Ketobacter sp. MCCC 1A13808: one gene and its partner. Each later gene encodes a partner of the first gene's protein in a complex. Links are inferred from orthologs where the notes say so. Each region holds a gene or a part of one and is shown in the gene's direction. Other genes may lie near its edges.

Region 1 (5,833 bases):
TTGAGCACAAACACCGAATTGTCAGTACCGTTATAAAGTCCGTTACCTAAATAAGATGCGAACACGTAGTTAGCAGGCTCATCCTCTATTGCATGAACACAGGTAGTACAGGCCATCAACAGCACAACCAAAAGAAAGGCGAGTGGTCGGGTGAACAGGGTTGTGACGGTATTGATACAGCGTTTATTCATGAGGTAATTCAGTTGGTATATTCGGAAAGCCAGCCAATATTACCACCAGACATGCTCAAGAACATGGCTGATCTATTATATTTCCGGATATTATTCGCCGTTTAAGGCTGCCCTAAAACCGCCTTTTCTGGTGAGGGCCTGGCTGAACCGGATCAAAAAGGGAACTTGGAAACCCAGGTTTTGTCTCCATATAAAGATATTGCAGCCCAAGTTGACGGCTGCTAAAAGCCATACATACAAATTTAGGAACCATAATGGGATTCGGGCGCGTCTTTCTGTTTATTTTCATATTTGCCTTGCTGGAAGCCATGGTGCTCGGTCAAGTGGCACAGGCCGTCGGATGGGGCGTGACAATCCTGCTTACCGTGTTGACGGCGATGTTAGGGTCGGCGCTGTTTCGCTGGCAGGGCCTGCAAACCTGGGTGAGGCTGAATAAGCGAATCCAGCGAGGTGAAATGCCGGGTAATGAGATGGTTGAAGGTGTGATGCTGCTATTGGGTGGGGCATTGCTGATAACTCCCGGTTTTATAACGGACGGCATCGGGTTTCTGCTGCTGCTGCCCCACACCCGCCGGGGTATGGCGTCTTATGTGATTAAGAAGGGCATGCTGAATTCCGTGGGCACAATGGGCAGTGCGGCCGGTGCATCCGGCGTCTGGATACATCGCGGGGGGGCAACTGGTCCATTTTCAGCATCCGCTTATGGTCAGCAATATCGTCGAGCTCGGCCTGAGGCTAGTGCCGATTCAGACAATCCGCAGGTCTATGAAGACGGAAAAGGTCACCTGATTATTGAAGGTGAGGCGGAAAAGAAAGACAAGACCTGACGCTGGTAATGACCCCCATGCGGCAGGTAGTTCACCGATACCGGATCCCACAGCAGGGTAATTGGTTATCCGGGGTGACGAATTCACTACAATTAGCCGATTTTATCAAATAAATACTACTCCAGGCCTTGAAAATTCGCTTTGCATCCCAAATTAGCAGGCATCCCGAAGAAAGAGTCCAGGTATGTGTAAGAGGCTCTTGACGGATTCATCGGCAGCATTATTATTAGCACTCTGCGGTTGAGAGTGCTAATAAGTGGATTGCCGCGCAATTGACCAAAATTAAACGTAGCAAATCTACTTGTCTAAACAACAAGATTAATTGGGAGACTGAAAACTCATGAATATCCGTCCTTTACATGATCGCGTCGTCATTCGCCGTGTTGAAGAGGAAACAAAAAGTGCTGGTGGCATCGTATTGCCTGGTTCCGCAGCTGAGAAACCTTCTCAAGGCGAAATTCTGGCGGTTGGCCCGGGCCGAACGACCGAGAACGGTGAAGTCCGTCCTCTGGATGTAAAAGCCGGCGACAAAGTAATCTTTGGCCAGTATGCAGGCAGCAGCGTCAAAATTGACGGTGAAGAACTGCTGATCATGGCTGAAAGCGAAATCTTCGGTGTATTGGAAGGCTAAGCGACCCGAACTTTACAGGTTTCAATCAACAAGCGATTGAAGAACTCTAAGAATTCAAAAGGAAAGAAAAATGGCAGCTAAAGAAGTTAAATTCGGCGACAGCGCCCGTTCCAGAATGGTTCGCGGCGTTAACGTATTAGCAGATGCAGTTAAAGTCACTCTGGGCCCAAAAGGCCGCAATGTAGTATTGGAAAAGTCGTTCGGTTCACCAACCATCACTAAAGATGGTGTATCGGTTGCGAAAGAAATTGAACTGGAAGATAAGTTCGAAAATATGGGTGCGCAAATGGTAAAAGAAGTTGCGTCCCAGGCAAACGATGCAGCGGGTGACGGTACAACTACCGCAACCGTGCTGGCTCAATCGATCGTATCCGAAGGCCTGCGTGCGGTGGCGGCCGGTATGAACCCGATGGATCTTAAGCGTGGTATTGATAAAGCCACTGTAGCTGTGGTTGAAGAACTGAGCAGAATGTCTACTCCTTGTGAAGATTCTAAAGCGATCGCGCAAGTAGGCACCATCTCTGCTAATAGCGATTCTTCTGTAGGAAGCATCATTGCAGAAGCCATGGAAAAAGTAGGCAAAGAAGGCGTTATCACGGTTGAGGAAGGAAGCGGCCTGGAGAACGAACTGGAAGTTGTTGAAGGCATGCAATTTGATCGTGGTTACCTGTCTCCTTACTTCATTAACAACCAAGAAAAAATGAGCGTTGAACTGGAAAGCCCGTTCATGCTTTTGGTCGACAAGAAAATCTCCAACATTCGTGACATGTTGCCGATTCTGGAATCGGTTGCAAAAGCGGGTAAGCCTCTGCTGATCATCGCAGAAGATGTTGAAGGCGAAGCATTAGCAACCCTGGTTGTGAATAACATGCGTGGCATCGTTAAAGTGGCTGCTGTTAAGGCTCCCGGTTTTGGCGATCGTCGTAAAGCGATGTTGCAGGATCTGGCCATTTTGACCGGCGGCACCGTGATTTCCGAAGAAGTGGGTATGTCTCTGGAAGGCGCGACTCTGGATGATCTGGGTACGGCTAAAAAGATAACCATTACCAAAGAAAACACCATCGTGGTCGACGGTGCCGGTGAAGAATCTGAGATTCAGGCTCGCGTTAAGCAAATCCGTCAGCAAATCGAAGAAGCGACTTCTGACTATGACAAAGAAAAACTGCAAGAGCGCGTAGCCAAATTGGCCGGCGGTGTTGCGGTAATCAAAGTCGGTGCCGGTTCCGAAGTGGAAATGAAAGAGAAGAAAGCCCGTGTAGAAGATGCTCTGCATGCAACACGTGCGGCAGTTGAAGAAGGTGTTGTTCCTGGCGGTGGTGTTGCTCTGGTTCGTGCCTTGGCAACAATCGGCTCTCTGGAAGGAGCGAACGAAGACCAGACTGCCGGTATTCAATTGGCATTGCGTGCGATGGAAGCGCCAATCCGTCAAATCGCGGCTAACGCGGGTGCAGAAGCCTCTGTTGTTGTTGATAAAGTAAAATCAGGTACCGGCAATTACGGTTACGATGCTGCGACCGGTGAATATGGCGATATGATCGAGTTGGGTATTCTGGATCCTGCCAAAGTAACTCGTGCTGCTCTGCAGGCTGCTGCTTCTATTGCGGGTCTGATGATTACGACAGAAGCGATGGTTGCTGATATCCCTGAAGAGAAAGGCGCTCCTGCAATGCCTGATATGGGCGGCATGGGTGGAATGGGTGGCATGGGCGGCATGATGTAGTCAGCCCTGACCCCTATTTAGTACTGAAAGCAAGTGCTTATAAAACCCCGTCATTTGACGGGGTTTTTTTATATACTGCATTAAGCCCTGCCGACGGTTGAGATCATTGGCCGGAGCGATCATCATTAGCGTCTATTTTGCACCGACTCTAGCGGAGTGAACCATGAGTAAAGACAGGCTAGTCGTATTTGATACCACCTTGCGGGATGGAGAACAAAGCCCCGGCGCGTCCATGACACTGGAAGAAAAGGTCCGTATCGGCAAAGTACTGGAACGGATGCAGGTGGATGTCATTGAAGCGGGTTTCGCTATCGCCAGCCAGGGCGACTTTGAGTCTGTAAAAGCAGTAGCAGATACCATACAAGAAAGCCGGGTTTGCTCTTTGGCCAGAGCGGTTGATGCGGATATCGAGCGCGCTGCGGAAGCATTGAAAAATGCCAATGCGGGCCGTATACATACCTTTATCGCCACGTCTCCGATCCATATGGAATATAAATTACGGATGACTCCGGAGCAGGTCATCGAGCAAACCATCAAAGCCGTAAAAAAGGCGCGCAATCTGTGTGAAGACGTTGAGTTTTCCTGTGAAGATGCTGGGCGCTCGGATGTGGATTTTTTGTGTCGGGTTATTGAGGCTGCGATTGATGCGGGGGCCAACACGATCAATATCCCTGACACAGTGGGTTATGCCGTGCCACTGCAGTTCGGTGAAATGATTCGGCAGTTGCTGGAGAGAGTGCCGAATGCAGATAAGGCGGTGTTCTCAGTTCATTGTCACAATGATTTGGGTCTGGCCGTTGCGAATTCACTGTCAGCGGTTGCGCAGGGCGCTCGCCAAGTGGAATGTACGATTAACGGCTTGGGTGAGCGGGCGGGAAATGCGTCGCTAGAGGAAATTGTAATGGCGGTTCAAACCCGTCCGGATTTTTTCGATGTCGTCACCAATATTAATACTCGGGAAATAGCACCGGCTTCACGTTTGGTTTCATCAATCACCGGCTTTCCGGTTCAGCCCAATAAAGCCATTGTCGGCGCCAATGCGTTTGCGCATGAATCGGGAATTCACCAAGACGGTGTTATAAAGTTCCGTGAAACTTACGAAATTATGAAAGCTGAAGATGTCGGCTGGAATGCAAACCGGATGGTGTTGGGTAAACATTCAGGCAGGAATGCGTTCCGGGCGCGGCTCGATGAATTGGGTATTGTGCTGAAATCGGAAATGGAACTGAATGAAACGTTTCAGCGTTTCAAAGACCTGGCAGATAAAAAGCATGAAATTTTTGATGAGGATATTCAGGCGCTTATCAGTGATATCCTCACAGCCAGTGAAAACGAGCAATATGCACTGGTATCGCTCAGTGTCTGTTCTCAAACCGGCGAAGTGCCGACCTCTCAAATTGTATTGAGTGTCGCCGGCAAAGAGCAGCACGGGGAAAGCGAAGGAGCCGGGCCGGTGGATGCCACCTTCAGAGCGATTGAGCAGATTGCATCGAGCGGCGCCCAGTTAGAACTTTACAATGTTAGTGCGATCACCAGCGGCACGGATTCTCAGGGTGAGGTGACGGTCAGGCTGGAAAAAGGCGGGCGCATTGTCAACGGTCATGGAGCGGATATCGATATTGTAGCGGCATCCGCAAAAGCGTATCTGAATGCATTGAATCACCTTAGCGCGGATTCGAAGAAAGCGCACCCCCAGAAGGGAGGCGTGTAAATGATCCCCGAAGCAAATCGCATCGCTTATCTGGAAGCCCTCGGCATCACCCAATATGTCGCGCACACCGCGATAAGCGGCGTGCTGCAATTACCGGTATTGGAGTGGGATGAAGTAGTGCCCCATGCGGAAGAGTGGAGTGGGCTTGCAAATAATGCAGATAATCACGACACGCAAGGCGAGGCATTTGAAGGTCTTAGTGAAATACCAGCTGAGAGCGCAGCAGAAAAAACCTCGGTGGCGATCGCGCCTTCGAAGTCGCACTTGGAAACAGAGGGCTCTGCCGAGCACCTGCCGGCGGTTGATACCGGTATCCCGGAGCTGGATTTAGCCAGGTTAGGGTTGGGCGCGGTTCAACAAAAGTCGTCTCAGGCATCGAAAGTTGTCAGCAGTGTGCGGCCGTTCAGTTGTGTCTCGGTTACCTTGCCGGGTCAGTTCCGGGTGCTACTGGAGCTTGCAGGTGCTGATGCGCCCGGATTATCCGCACTGGAACACCGGATGCTGTCCGACTTATTAGGGGCTCTGGGAGCCCTTAATGCGCTCGACCAGTTTCCTGCAAAACTGTACCGTTGGCCGGTAATCAATAACCCACGCATGGCTGCCGATCCGGTGGCGGCTTTCGACGCGCTGTCTGCGTTTTTGGCTACCACCGAGGCAGTGCCCAAGACTTTGGTGATGGGATCAAAGGCAGGTGTGGCGCTTGGCCTTGTACAGAGCGTTAACCCACAAACCCTGGATCGTATGCCCGGTCAA
Region 2 (4,321 bases), on another replicon or contig:
TTTTTATCGCCGGGTTTTAGCCGATACCGCTACACCGCTGGGGCAATTGTTAGCGTCACTGTACGCAAGCATCGATCAGGTACCGCTAGCATTGACCACCGCCGACAATATTCACCGCATAAAGCAAGAGCGCGAAGAAGTTTCCAGGGAATTTTTTGACCGTCATGCGGACCAATTCCGTGAGCAACAGGAATTGATTGCTCTGTTCGATCAATACGCCGGCAACGTCAAAGACATGCTGCTGCAAACCGATCCGCAAAAGGATCACAGCGCGCTGGAGATCGGACCCGGCGAAGGTGCATTCCTACCCACGCTGTCACAACTGTTCGGAACCGTCACCGCCATCGACATTTCCAAAGAGATGTTAGAAAAGGCAGAAGCATTACGGCAGCAACATCAACTGGATAACGTTACGCTACTGTGTGCCGATACCGAAGATGCCGTGCAGCAGGCCAAACAGTTTGATCGCATCGTCTGCAATATGGTTTTACATCACGTACCGTCGCCGGCTGATGTTTTTGAAGATTGCACCCGGTTATTAAAAAGTGGCGGCACATTAGTGGTGGCGGATTTATGTCACCACGATCAGGATTGGGCAAAACAAAGCTGCGGTGATTTGTGGCTGGGTTTTGACCCTGAAGAGTTAACCGATTGGGCGCAAGAAGCCGGATTGGACAGCAAGGACAGTCTCTATCTGGGACTACGAAACGGGTTTCAGATTCAGATCAGACGTTTCGACAAACTTTAACATTGAACGCAAGCAAAGGAATCGAGTGTAATGAGCGAATACTCCATTTTCACATCAGAATCGGTCTCTGAAGGCCATCCCGATAAAATGGCAGACCAGATATCAGACGCTGTGCTGGATGCCATTATTAAAGACGATCCGCACGCCCGTGTGGCGGTGGAAACTATGGTTAAAACCGGTATGGCCGTTATCGCCGGAGAGGTTCGCACCAACACCTACGTCGATCTGGAAGACATCGTACGTAACGTAATTCTGGACATCGGTTATAACAGTTCTGATGTCGGATTTGATGGTGCCTCTTGTGCCGTTCTAAATGCTATCGGCAAACAATCTGCCGACATTGCAGTGGGCGTCGACGAAGCCGAAGACAAAGACCTGGGTGCAGGTGATCAGGGTTTAATGTTCGGATACGCCACCAATGAAACAGACGTACTGATGCCGGCAGCGATACATTATTCACATCGTTTAGTTCAGCGTCAGGCCTATTTACGTAAAAACAAAATTTTATCCTGGCTGCGTCCGGACGCCAAAAGCCAGGTCACACTGCGCTACGAAAATGGCAAGCCTGTTGCTGTAGATGCGGTCGTTCTGTCTACCCAACATGATGAAGGTGTAAAGCTGGCCGATCTGCGCGAAGCCATTATGGAAGAACTGATCAAAAACGTACTTCCGGCTGAGTGGCTGCACAAGGATACTCAATATCACATCAATCCGACCGGCCAGTTTATTATCGGCGGGCCTGTAGGTGATTGTGGTCTGACCGGCCGTAAAATTATCGTCGACACTTACGGCGGCGCGGCGCGTCATGGTGGTGGTGCGTTCTCTGGTAAAGATCCTTCCAAAGTGGATCGCTCTGCTGCTTATGCCGGCCGCTATGTTGCAAAAAACATTGTCGCGGCAGGTCTGGCCGACCGATGCGAAATTCAGGTTTCTTATGCCATTGGTGTAGCTGAACCGACTTCAATTTCAATCAATACGTTCGGCACCAACAAAGTCAGCGAAGAACAGATCGCCGGCCTGGTACGTGAACACTTTGACCTGCGCCCGCGCGGTGTTATTGAAATGCTGGATCTGCGCCGACCTATTTATCGTGCCACTGCAGCCTATGGTCACTTTGGCCGTGAAGAAGCAGAGTTCACTTGGGAAAAGACCGACAAAGCAGCCATTTTGCGCGACGCTGCCAATATTTAAATTCATTCAACTATTTACTCTTCAAAGGGCTGAACTATGAACGCCGTTCTCGAAAACAATTTTAGCGATTATAAAGTTGCTGACATCTCACAGGCCGACTATGGCCGCCGCGAAATCGAAATCGCTGAAGGCGAAATGCCTGCGCTGATGGCACTGCGCACCAAGTACAAAGCGGAACAACCCCTGAAAGGCGCAAAGATCATGGGTTGCATTCACATGACCATTCAAACCGCTGTATTGATCGAAACACTGATCGAGCTGGGTGCAGATGTACGCTGGTCTTCCTGTAATATTTTTTCCACACAGGATCACGCTGCTGCTGCAGTCGCCGCTGCCGGCATTCCAGTGTTTGCCTGGAAAGGTGAAACCGAAGAAGAGTTCTGGTGGTGCATAGAGCAAACCGTTCTGAGCGAAGGCAAAGAGTGGGACGCCAATATGATTCTGGACGACGGCGGTGACTTAACCCTGTTGTTACATGACAAATACCCGCACATGCTGGACCGCATTCACGGTATTTCAGAAGAAACCACTACCGGTGTGCACCGTCTGTTGGAAATGCTGGAAAAAGGCACCCTGAAAGTTCCCGCGATCAATGTCAACGACGCCGTAACCAAATCCAAAAACGACAACAAATACGGTTGTCGCCACAGTCTGAGTGACGCCATCAAACGTGGCACCGACCATCTGCTATCCGGTAAGAAAGCGTTAGTGATCGGCTACGGAGACGTAGGCAAAGGATCTGCTGCTTCGTTGCGTCAGGAAGGCATGATTGTGCGGGTCACTGAAATCGATCCGATTTGCGCAATGCAAGCCTGTATGGACGGTTTTGAAGTGTTGTCTCCCTATAACGACGGGATCAATGACGGCAGCGAAAATTGCATTAACACAGCACTGTTGCAGAACACCGATCTGGTGGTTACCACCACCGGTAACGTCAACGTCTGTGATGCCAATATGCTGAAAGGCCTGAAGAACGGCGCAGTCGTATGCAATATCGGTCACTTCGACAGTGAGATTGATACAGCGTTTATGCGTAAGAATTGGGAATGGCAGGAAATTAAGCCTCAGGTTCACAAAATCTACCGCGACAAAGCCAGCAACAACCACTTGATCCTGTTATCCGAAGGTCGTCTGGTCAACCTGGGCAATGCCACAGGCCACCCATCACGCATTATGGATGGATCTTTCGCCAATCAGGTTCTGGCGCAAATCTATTTGTGGGAACGCAAGTTTGCCGACCTGCCTGCAGCAGAAAAGCAATCCAATCTGTATGTAAATGTGCTGCCGAAAAAGCTGGACGAAGAAGTCGCTGCAGAAATGGTGCGTGGCTTTGGCGGGGTGATTACGCGTATGACCGACACCCAGGCGGAATACATTAACATTCCGGTTGAAGGTCCTTTTAAACCAGACAGCTATAAGTACTGAACAATGAATTCACAAACGCAATATGATAAACGCTACAGCTTTGAATTCTTCCCACCAAAGACCGACGCCGGTGTGGAAAAGCTAAAGCGCGTACAACAGGAGCTGGCGGCGAAAAGCCCCAGCTTCTTCTCTGTCACTTATGGTGCCGGCGGCTCTACTCGGGATCGCACGTTTCAAACCGTAACGCAGGTGAAGCAGAATACCGGTATTAGTACTGCACCTCACTTATCTTGTGTAGGGGATAGCAAATCACAATTGGGGGAAATTCTGCAGCAATATGTCTCCAACGGGATTGAGCGTATCGTTGCCCTGCGCGGAGATTTGCCGTCAGGGATGGGAGCCTCTATTGGCGAGCTGAAATACGCCAGTGATCTGGTTGCATTTATCCGCGAACAGACAGGTGATCATTTCCATCTTGAAGTTGCTGCTTATCCGGAAATGCACCCTCAGGCAAAGAGTATGAACGCCGATCTGGACGCCTTCAGAGCCAAAGTGGAAGCCGGTGCCAATAGCGCTATCACTCAGTATTTTTTCAATATCGATGCCTATAAGTTTTTCGTGGATAGCTGCGAAAAAAGAGGACTGGATATTCCGGTGGTACCCGGCATCATGCCCATCATAAATTACGAAAACCTAGTTCGGTTTTCTCAAATGTGCGGTGCAGAAATTCCGCGCTGGATTCGGGTTCGGATGGAATCTTATTCCGGTGATCCAACTTCCGTTCTGCAGTTTGGCGAAGAGGTCATCACCAGTCTGTGCCAGTCACTACTGGGGATGGGCGCGCCCGGTTTGCATTTCTATACAATGAACCAGTCCGCACCGACCCTGGCAATTTGGGATAACCTGGATCTGAGTTAACGTCGCCCACTGCCCAGACAGATCATCGGCTATCGGAAGGCTAGATAAGAATCGCTTTCAGTTAGCTCGCACTGCAGGCAGGACGGTAGTGGTGACCTG

Evidence for each region.
Region 2: the proteins of groL (region 1) and metK are in contact, whole or in part, in a cryo-EM structure (PDB 8P4O), measured with the Escherichia coli proteins. The link is inferred for Ketobacter sp. MCCC 1A13808 from one-to-one orthologs.

Annotation. Positions count from the first base shown.
Region 1 is NZ_VRKW01000001.1:732,528-738,360, reverse strand. The notes cover bases 1,138-4,044. They hold groL (chaperonin GroEL), read left to right. Parts: upstream 1,138-1,719; coding sequence 1,720-3,369; downstream 3,370-4,044. Other genes in these bases: FT643_RS03150 (2-isopropylmalate synthase), read left to right, coding at 3,533-4,044; FT643_RS03160 (co-chaperone GroES), read left to right, coding at 1,359-1,649. Outside these bases: FT643_RS03170 (hypothetical protein), read right to left, coding at 1-191; FT643_RS03165 (FxsA family protein), read left to right, coding at 446-1,018; more of FT643_RS03150, read left to right, coding at 4,045-5,080; FT643_RS03145 (hypothetical protein), read left to right, coding at 5,081-5,833.
Region 2 is NZ_VRKW01000009.1:20,606-24,926, forward strand. Bases 1-2,858 are described here. They hold metK (methionine adenosyltransferase), read left to right. Parts: upstream 1-778; coding sequence 779-1,939; downstream 1,940-2,858. Other genes in these bases: FT643_RS15870 (ArsR/SmtB family transcription factor), read left to right, coding at 1-748; ahcY (adenosylhomocysteinase), read left to right, coding at 1,976-2,858. Outside these bases: more of ahcY, read left to right, coding at 2,859-3,364; metF (methylenetetrahydrofolate reductase [NAD(P)H]), read left to right, coding at 3,368-4,222. UniProt on the Escherichia coli protein: Catalyzes the formation of S-adenosylmethionine (AdoMet) from methionine and ATP.